3 regions of the Devosia oryziradicis genome follow, and region 2 is predicted to be linked to each of the others. Evidence: predicted binding sites of a transcription regulator. Region 2 holds the regulator's gene; each other region holds the start of a gene.
The links. Region 2 encodes LexA, which represses DNA repair genes until DNA is damaged. Its sites were predicted from a motif close to TGTTCNNNNTGTGTTCNG; they were not measured.
Positions count from the first base shown of each region.

Region 1: JI749_RS06490 (putative DNA modification/repair radical SAM protein) is a predicted target of LexA. The motif match lies at 1,247-1,264, and genes of this name have one in related genera.
Region 3: JI749_RS03200 (ImuA family protein) is a predicted target of LexA. The motif match lies at 1,386-1,403, and genes of this name have one in related genera.

Region 1 is NZ_CP068047.1:1,281,154-1,284,401, reverse strand. It holds gene JI749_RS06495 (UdgX family uracil-DNA binding protein) at 1-8, opposite strand, end outside; gene JI749_RS06490 (putative DNA modification/repair radical SAM protein) at 8-1,243, opposite strand; gene JI749_RS06485 (putative quinol monooxygenase) at 1,469-1,798, shown strand; gene JI749_RS06480 (ring-cleaving dioxygenase) at 1,905-2,855, shown strand; gene JI749_RS06475 (vWA domain-containing protein) at 3,093-3,248, opposite strand, start outside.
Region 2 is NZ_CP068047.1:2,240,579-2,243,826, reverse strand. It holds gene moaC (cyclic pyranopterin monophosphate synthase MoaC) at 1-140, shown strand, start outside; gene JI749_RS11245 (molybdopterin molybdotransferase MoeA) at 137-1,339, shown strand; gene lexA (transcriptional repressor LexA) at 1,447-2,160, shown strand; gene JI749_RS11235 (hypothetical protein) at 2,160-2,516, shown strand; gene JI749_RS11230 (cold-shock protein) at 2,894-3,106, shown strand.
Region 3 is NZ_CP068047.1:636,414-639,661, reverse strand. It holds gene JI749_RS03205 (Y-family DNA polymerase) at 1-679, opposite strand, end outside; gene JI749_RS03200 (ImuA family protein) at 570-1,385, opposite strand; gene JI749_RS03195 (tellurite resistance TerB family protein) at 1,612-2,052, shown strand; gene JI749_RS03190 (hypothetical protein) at 2,063-2,605, opposite strand; gene ppa (inorganic diphosphatase) at 2,727-3,248, shown strand, end outside.

The sequences.
Region 1 (3,248 bases), 960 kb from region 2:
ATATGCATCAGAAGAGGCTCAACTGTTCCGGCTGCGGCGTCAGCCTGGCCCGCAGGCGAGTATCATCAGTCAGTCCGCCGGGGGTCCAGTCCGCGCATTCGATGAACGGCCGCACCTTGTCGATCGAGCCGGCAATGCGCGCCACGTCGTCCAGCCGCAGCCGGTGATGCCGGCGGGTAGCGATGATGCGGTCGACGCCCCGCGTGCCCAAACCCGGCACGCGCAGCAGCATTTCCCGATCAGATCGGTTCACGTCCACCGGAAACAGCTGTCGGCTCTTGAGCGCCCACGCTAGCTTGGGATCGATGTCAAGATCGAGCAAACCACCCTCCCCGCCCGCGACGATTTCGGGCACGTCGAAGCCATAAAAGCGGATAAGCCAGTCGGCTTGGTACAGCCGATGCTCGCGCATCAGTGGCGGCGGCTTGAGCGGCAGGCGCGAACTGGCATCGGGAATGGGCGAGAAGGCAGAATAGTAGACGCGCTTGAGCCGATATCCAGAATAAAGGCCAGCCGCCCGGTGAAGGATGGCCCCGTCATCTGCGGCATCGGCCCCGACGATCATCTGCGTCGATTGTCCCGCCGGCGCGAATTTGGGTTTCGCGGCCTTGGCCTTCTTGTCGGGATCGGCTTCGTCGAGCTTGCCCCGCACGCGGGCCATGGCGGTGCGGATCTCACTGGGCTTTTTTTCCGGCGCCAGCGTTTCGAGGCCGATGTCGGTGGGCATTTCGATATTGGTCGAGAGCCGATCGGCCCAACGCCCGGCTTCGGCCAGCAGGTCCGGAGCGGCATTGGGGATGACCTTGAGATGGATGTAGCCGGCGAACTGGTGCTCCTCCCGCAGCGACCGCGCCACCCGCACCAGTTCCTCCATCGTATAGTCGGGTGAGCGGATGATGCCCGAGGACAGGAACAGCCCCTCGATATAGTTTCGCTTGTAGAAATCGAGCGTGAGCCTGACCACCTCCTCGACGCTGAACCGTGCGCGGGCGACGTTGGAGGACGAGCGGTTGACGCAATAAATGCAGTCATAGACGCAGAAATTGGTCAGCAGGATCTTGAGCAGGCTGATGCAGCGGCCATCCGGCGCATAGGAATGGCAGATGCCGCTGCCCTCGGTCGAACCGATTCCCCCCGTCCCGACGCTGTTGCGCTTTTCCGACCCGGACGAAGCGCAGGATGCGTCGTATTTCGCAGCATCGGAGAGGATTGCCAGCTTGCGGCGCAAGGTCAGCGCGGCCATGTTCGTTCCCTTTATGTTCACATCAAGGGATAGCGCGGATTGCGGAGCCGATGCATGTCAAAAAGACATGAGTCGGGGATTTGTGATCGGAGCCCGAACGCGCTCGATCGTCACCCGAGGGCACGGCACTTGCAGAGCGCAGCAAAATGTAAAGCCCTCGGGTCAAGCCCGAAGGTGACGGCCGGTGGTTGGACGTGGTGTAGTTGCGCCAAACTGGAGTCGCCCATGGACATGCTCAACGACCTGCCGACCACCGGGCCCATTACCCTGATCGCCGAATTCACGGCCCGACCCGGCCAGGGCGATACGGTGGCCGCCTTGCTTGCCGGCCTCGCCGCCGACGTGCGGCAGGAGCAGGGCAATATCGCCTTCGAGTGTTTCCGCCGGTTGGACGACGCCTCAAAGTTCGTGGTCTATGAAATCTATCGCGACAAGGCGGCTTTCTCGGCGCACATCACCGCTCCCTATGGCGCCGTCTTCAATGCCCGGCTGCGCGAGCTGATCGTCGAGCCGAATTCAGTGCTGACGTTCCTCACACCATCGTCCGTTCAATAATCGACACCAGTCCGTCGCTATTGTCCTTCTCCACAAGCCGAGCGCAGTCCTCTACATCTGTCTGCAACACGGCGCGCAACAACCCCGCCGCTTCAGGAGACACCAGATGACGCTCGAACTCGGAGGCATCCATCACCTCACGGCGGTAACCGCCGAGGCCAAGAAGAACCTCGCCTTCTATACCCAGACCCTGGGCATGCGGCTGATCAAGAAGACGGTCAACCAGGACGACACCACGGCCTATCACCTGTTCTATGGTGACGGCGTGGCTTCGCCCGGCGCCGACCTCACCTTCTTCGACTTCCCCGCCGCCCGCGAACAGCGCGGTAATCACACCGTCAGCCGCACCGGCCTGCGCGTCGACAGCGAGGACAGCCTCAACTGGTGGAAGAACCATCTGCAGGCCAACAATGTTGGCACGTCCGCCATGAAGGAACGCAATGGCCGCCTGTCGCTCGATTTCGAGGACTTCGAGGGCCAGCGCTTCCGTATGGTGATCGACGAGGCCAATAAGGTCGTGCCCTGGGCCAAGTCGCCGGTGCCGGCCGAACGGCAGATCATTGGCTTGGGCCCGATCTCCTTGGCCGTGCCGCGGCTGGACCGGACAGAAGCCGTGCTGACGCAGGTGATGAACATGCGCAAGGTTCGCTCCTACCCCGCCGCCAATGGCGTTGCCGAAACCCATGTCTTCGAAATGGGTCCTGGCGGTCCGGGTGCCGAACTCAATGTCGTGGTCGATCCGAGCCTTTCGCCGGCCCGTCCCGGTGCCGGTGGTGTCCACCACGTCGCCTTCCGCACGCCCGACCAGGACAGCCTGCGCCAGTGGATCCGGCGGGTGAATGACGTCGGCATTCGCTCCAGCGGCGAAGTCGAGCGCTTCTATTTCACCTCGCTTTACTTCCGCGAGCCCAATGGCATCCTGTTCGAGATCGCCACCGACGTCCCCGGCTTTGCCGCAGACGAGCCGATAGAGACCCTCGGCGAAAGCCTGGCCCTGCCGCCCTTCCTGGAAGGCAAGCGGGCCAGCATCGAAGCGGGATTGAAGCCGCTGGTTTAACGGCTGGGCGCCTCTTCACCTCTCCCTTTGGGGGAGAGGTCGACCCGTCTTCGGGTCGGGTGAGGGGGCCTTTACAGAGCGCTGCGTGAGGGGAAGGCCCCCTCACCCGGCCTACGGCCGACCTCTCCCCCAAAGGGAGAGGTGAAGGACTTTCATCCGCCCTACGAAGCCAAATGAAAACACCCTCGGGCCTGGCCCGAGGGTGACGATCGCGTCTTGCGGATTACCCAGCGCAAACTACTGCTGCGGGGCGCATTCCCCGGTCGTGCCCATGATGCAGCCCGGGTCGGGCCGGGTCGTGTCCACGTCAACCGTATCCGGCTGCAGAAGTGCCGTCGTCTTGATCAGTTGGATGAATTCGGCGCGGTAGCCGCTTTCGTCCTCGCCCTTGCC
Region 2 (3,248 bases):
TGGAAGCACTCGTCGCTGCCTCCACTGCAGCCCTGACCCTTTATGACATGGCCAAGGCCATCGACCGCGGCATGGTCGTCACCGACATGTGCCTCCTCGAAAAATCCGGCGGCAAATCCGGCGATTTTACCCGCTCATGAGCCTGCTTCCCGTCGACGACGCCATTGCCGCCATCCTGCAGCGCGTACCGGCGCCAACGGCCGAACGGGTGCCCCTTTCCCAGGCTGGCGGAAGGGTTCTGGCCGAGCCCCTGATTGCCGCCCACGACCAGCCGCCTTTCCATGCCAGCGCCATGGACGGTTATGCCCTGCGGGCGGCCGACGTGGTCGAGGGGCATCGCCTCTCCCTCATCGGCACATCGCAGGCTGGTGCCGGCTTTTCCGGACGGGTCGCCCCAGGTGAGGCCGTCCGCATCTTCACCGGAGCTCCGGTGCCAGAGGGCGCCGATACCGTCATCATGCAGGAAGAGGCCCTCGTCGACGGCAGCCATGTTTCGTTCACGGCGCCCGCGCGTCCCGGTCACAGCGTGCGGCCGCGGGGTAACGATTTTGCGCGCGGTCAACAGCTGATCGCGCCGGGCACACGCATGGGTGCGATGCAATTGTCGGTAGCTGCCGCTGCCAACAGCGCCATACTTAACGTCGCCAGGCGCCCGCGCATCGCCCTGCTGGCCACTGGGGACGAACTGGTTCTGCCAGGCGACCCACTGGGACCCGACCAGATCGTCGCCTCCAACAGCTACGGCCTCGCCCCCCTGCTCTCCCCCTATGCGCAGAGCGTTGATGATCACGGCATCGTCGGGGATGAGCGGGCAAAACTGCGCTCGAAGCTGGCGGACATCTTTGCTGGCGACCTCGATATCCTGATCACGACGGGCGGCGCCAGCGTCGGCGACCATGATATCGTCCAGGAGCTCCTGCTCGAGATGGGCGTGACCCTGGACTTCTGGCGCATCAACATGCGGCCGGGCAAGCCGCTGATGTTTGGCACCCGTGGCAAAACCCTGGTTTTCGGCCTGCCGGGTAATCCGGTATCGGCCATGGTCACGGCGATCGTCTTCATCAAGCCCGCTCTCCGCCGCTGGCTTGGATACGCTGAACCACCAACCTGGCGGTTGCCGCTCGCCGCCGCAACGCCGCCAAATACCGCGCGACGCCATTTCATGCGCGCCCGCCTCGTGCACACGCCCAACGGCCCGCAGCTCGAACCGATCGCCCAGACCGACAGCGGACACACCTCGTCCCTGGGCGGCGCCAACATGTTGATCATCCAGCCAGAGGGTGATCCGGGGCAACCTGCGGGAACCACAATCGAAGCCCTGTCCATCGACGCGTTCTGACAGTCCAACTGGGCGCTAGACTGGTGCGTCAGCAAGCATATTGCGGAACATAACTGGAACACATATAGTCGTTCTGCCTATGTTCCGATTCTCTCCCCGAGGGGCCCATGCTGACGCGCAAACAACACGAGCTGCTGATGTTCATCCACGAACGGATGAAGGAAAGCGGCATCCCGCCATCATTCGATGAGATGAAGGATGCGCTCGATCTGGCGTCCAAGTCGGGCATTCATCGGCTGATTACGGCGCTGGAGGAGCGCGGCTTCATCCGCCGCCTGCCCAACCGGGCCAGGGCGCTCGAGGTAGTCAAGCTTCCCGATTCGATGAACCCGTCGCTGGGCGGCCGCAAGGCGCGCTTCGAGCCATCGGTCATCGAGGGCAATCTGGGCAAGGTGGCTTCGCCGCCCTCGCGTATTTCGGCGACCGAGGACTATGTTCGACCCGTCGCCATTCCGGTCATGGGCCGGATTGCGGCCGGTACGCCGATCGAGGCGATCCAGAGCCACTCTCACACCATCATGGTTCCGCCCGAAATGCTGGGTGCCGGCGAGCACTACGCGCTCGAAGTACGCGGCGACTCCATGATCGATGCCGGCATTTTTGATGGCGATACCGTCTTGATCAAGAAGCAGGACCAGGCCTCGACCGGCGAGATCATCGTGGCCTTGGTCGACGACGAGGAAGCCACGCTCAAGCGCCTGCGCCGCAAGGGCAATACGGTGGCGCTCGAAGCGGCGAACCCGGCCTACGAAACCCGCATCTTCCCACCCGACCGGGTCAAGGTGCAGGGCCGCCTGGTTGGCCTGCTGCGGAAATATTGATGCGCGCCGCCTGGCTGGGTGCCTTGCTGCTGCTGGCCCTGCCGGCGGGACCTGCGCTCGCCCAGGAGGCAAGCGTGAAGGAGACCCGCTGCTGGGTGGGTGACGTGACCTTTTCACCGGGCGCTGGAATCAATGCGGGTGAGTCTGTCTCCATCTGCCAGGCTGGCACTGGCTGGCAAAAAGCCGAGGCCGGGGCGCCGGTCATCGGCTGCCTGCTCGAGGGCGAATTGTCTTCGGTCGGCGCCGTGGTGGGCATTCGCAACAACGACACGCTCTTGCTGCAATGCGATGTCAGCGGTCGCTGGGTGACCATCGGCAGCGATGGCCAGGGATTCGGGCTGACGCTTTTGCGCTGAATGAGTGCTGTCTTTGCCGACGGGTCGCCAGCCTCGAAGAGCGCCCACCGTTGCGGAATTTTGCGATCCCAACCAGCTCTGGCTCTGCGCCGCCAGCATGGTTCGAACGAGACTATTGAGGACGGAGCAGGACTGGTTCTGCTTGGCATTTGGGGCCGCCGAAACGGTAAAGCGCAGTATCTGCAAACTCTTACTGGTGGCCATCTTGCAGAACGATCCGTTCCATGCCACATAGGTACCATACGTTTTCAGCCTAAGTCGGCTGCCTGACGCCGGCCAAGCCGGTCCGTGGCTTCCTTCTCGACCATGCGAACGTTATGTCCCCTTGGCATGTTGCCATCGGATAACCGCTCGTTACGAGCATAAAGGAACCTATCATGGCCCTCATCACCGGCACCGTGAAATTCTTCAACACCACCAAGGGCTTCGGCTTCATCTCGCCCGAAGACGGTGGCAAGGACGCCTTCGTCCACATCTCCGCCGTTCAGCGTTCGGGCCTGCAGGGCCTCTACGAGAACGACAAGGTGACCTACGAGCTGGAAACCGGCCGCGACGGCAAGCAGTCCGCGACCAACCTGACCCTGCTCTAGTCTCCATTGCAAGACGAGCGCGCTTCGGCGCCGCTCACGAGAGGCCATCGCGAAACCAGCGGTGGCCTTTTTGTTTGTCCTTGGCCGGTTCCTGCCCGAAAGCCCCCAGCGCTTCGTCTGGACTGAAGAGCCGCGAACGGGG
Region 3 (3,248 bases), 1.6 Mb from region 2:
CCTGTAACGGCTTGCGCGGGCGCTGTCGTAATTGCCCTATTGTTGTAAGGCCCATCTGCGTGAGTGACGCAATCTGAGCCTCACTCAGCCGCAATGCCGCAACTGGCAAGGCATCGACAAGCCCGGCCAGGGCCTCGTCCTCGACCACCTGGCTTCGAGCAAAATGGCTGATGCCCCAGGCCGCCCCTATGGTGGGAGCGATAGCACCCGCCACCGTATAACCCAGCATGCGCAATCTTGTGAGCAACTCGCGCAGCATGGCACGCTCGTCACCAAACAGATGGGCAACCCCGGTAATGTCGAGCACCAGGTCACCGAAGCGGCTGATATCCTCCATGACGGCGACAAGGGGACTGGCATTGGAATGCCAGTCCGCGAAATCGGCAAAGCCGGCTTCCAGCAGCGGGCGGTTCATTTCCTGCACGACCAGACTGGGCACCAATGCTCGCGCATCGGCTACGCTTTGTCCCATCCTAATGCCAGCCCGTCCGGCTTCGCTGTCGAGGGCCGAAATTCTCAGCCCGCCTTTGATTCTTTCGTAAAGCGCCAATGGCGAAGCTAGACCGCGATCAACCCGCTTGAGGTAGTCGGTCGGCCAGGTTGGAAGAAACAGCACCAGAAAGCGTCGTCGACTGGCGGGGGTGATCGTCGTTGCGAGGAGTGAAGCTTGAAATTCCATTTTCGGTCCATCCCAACACCCATTCGGCGTGCTGTCTGACGAGAGATCCCCGCTCGAGCCGGACATGCCAGCGCAGCCCGCCAGGCGCCCTTTCGTCATATTTCTTCCGCTCGCTTCGACTCGGCAGCAGATGCCATCGCAAATGCGCTGCACTTGCCTCTCGCCATTGCCCGTAGCGCAGGAGAAACATCGAGCTCCCCGCTTCTGCCGCCCGCAGGCTGAGACGCCGGCTCGACGTGAAATCGAGCAGCTTCTGCCGGCTGGAAATATCGGCAACAACGCCTGCCACCGCCCGGCAGGCCAACGCCTCTTCTGCCGCCCAGAGCAGTTCGGCAGCGCTCCCCGGACGCACCATGACCAGTGCAGCAGGATCAAGGCCGAAGTGGATCAGCCCGGGACCATAGGGCATGCCAAGTTTCTGGGCCTCGGCAGCCAACTGGATATAGACGATGGCAACGCGCCGCGAAGTCAGCAATCCCCGAGCCTGCGCCAAGGCAAAACCAAGGCTTGCCCCCGCATTGCGAAGATCATCGGTGAACACTTCCTGCAACAATCCGCCCGCCAGATTGGGGAACTGCCCTTCCTGGGTTTCAACCCGGGCCCGCGCCTCGGCCAGAGCCGGCTTGCGTTCGATATCGGCAATGGTCTCCCGCAGCGCGCGGAGGCGCTGTTGCTGGTCGGGCGAAGACATCGCGCCAATCCCCAAGTGAACAAAACAGGAACATTTAGACTCCGAATCTTTCCAGAGTCGAGTCCCTTTTCATCACCCAATCGGATCGAGTGTGGCCCTGCCGCATCAAGCCTGCCCAAGAGCGCCTGGCAGCCGAACTGACCCATTGAGGAAATCTACCGGACTGTTAACTCTGGTTTGCCTGCCTCCCGGCGTGCAAACCCTTTTCGCTGATCCTGCCACTCCCCGGAGGCTTGCCGCCATGTTCGAGGCCATTACCCGCCTGTTCAACAAGCCGGAAACGGCGCTGGCCAGCAACGACCCCAAGCTGTCCGTCGCAGTCCTGCTCGTGCATCTGGCCGCTGTCGACGGGCAGATGAAGGACGAGGAGCGCAGCGCCATCAAGGGCGCCCTGATCGATCACTATGACATGGACGAAGCGTCCGTGGACAAGCTGATCAAGGAGGCCGCCCTGCGCGATGCCGAAGCGGTCGACTTCTTCCGCTTTACCCAATCCATCACCCAGCTCGACATGGAAGACCGCATCGAGATCATCCGCATGATGTGGATGGTGGTCTTTGCCGACAAGAAGAACCACGAGCTGGAAGACAACATGGTTTGGCGCATCGCCGAGCTGATCGGCGTCTCCTCGCGCGACCGCACGATCCTCCGCAACCAAGTCAGCAAGGCCGAAAAGGCTTGAGAACGCCTGATCAATAGGCCTCGAACTTGCCGATGATCTCCACCTCGTCGCTGGCGCAGTCGAAGTCACCCGACGCATCGGCCGCCTGGCGCGCCAGTTCATTGGCATCCTTGTTGGCCAGCGCATCGATATAAGCGACGTGGCAGCTATTGCCTTCGACGAGCTGCGTCACGACCAGCACCTGCCCTTTGTCCTCACCGGTTTCGGGATCGGCCGTAAAGTAGCGCACGATGGTGGCGATGGGCATCCAGCGTCCCGAATCGTTGCTGAGACGCCATTCGAGCTTCCCACCCAGATGGTTGAACGGCGGCAGCGTCTGGCCATCGGCCATCTTGGCCCCGAAGCCATAGATCAGCGAAAAGCGCAGGTCGCCCTCGGTCACCATCAGCGGATAGCCCTTATAGCCCGGGCAGGACCAGCTGGCGCCGAAATCGTCGGCCTCGAGCACCAGGCATTCGTCGAGGTCGATATCGGTATAGGCGCTGTTGAAGCCGGCATAGGCGGGGCCGGCCAGCGCGGCAACGGCAAGAGTGGCGGCGAGGAGCTGTTTCATCGGAGTCCTTTTGGGCAACGGGACGGGCAGGTTTGCGCCAAACTGGCTTGCCTTTGCGGCCTGTGTTGGGCACAACCCAGCCACTTTGTCGCCTCCCCGATGAACCAGAGCTGAAGCCAAAATGAACATCGACGCCATCCCGACCGGCAAGAATCCCCCCGACGACCTCAACGTCATCATCGAAGTGCCCATGGGCGGCGAGCCGATCAAGTACGAAATCGACAAGGCCAGCGGTGCCCTGTTCGTCGATCGCTTCCTCTATACGCCGATGCGTTACCCGGGCAATTACGGCTTCGTGCCTCATACCCTGTGCGGCGATGGCGACCCGCTCGACGTCATCGTGATGAATTCGCGCCCCCTGGTGCCCGGCGCCGTCGTGCGCTGCCGCCCGATCGGCGTGCTGTTCATGGAAGACGATGGCGGCCAGGACGAGAAAATCCTCGCCGTGCCCGTGCAGAAGCTCACCCGCATGTATGACGCCATCAAGGATATCGGCGACATGCAGGAAATCCAGGTCGAGCGCGTGAAGCACTTCTTCACCCACTACAAGGATCTCGAGCCCGGCAAGTGGGCCAAGATCAGCCATGTCGGCGGCTACGAGGACGCCAGGAAGGTGATCCTGGATTCCATCGAAATGGCCAGG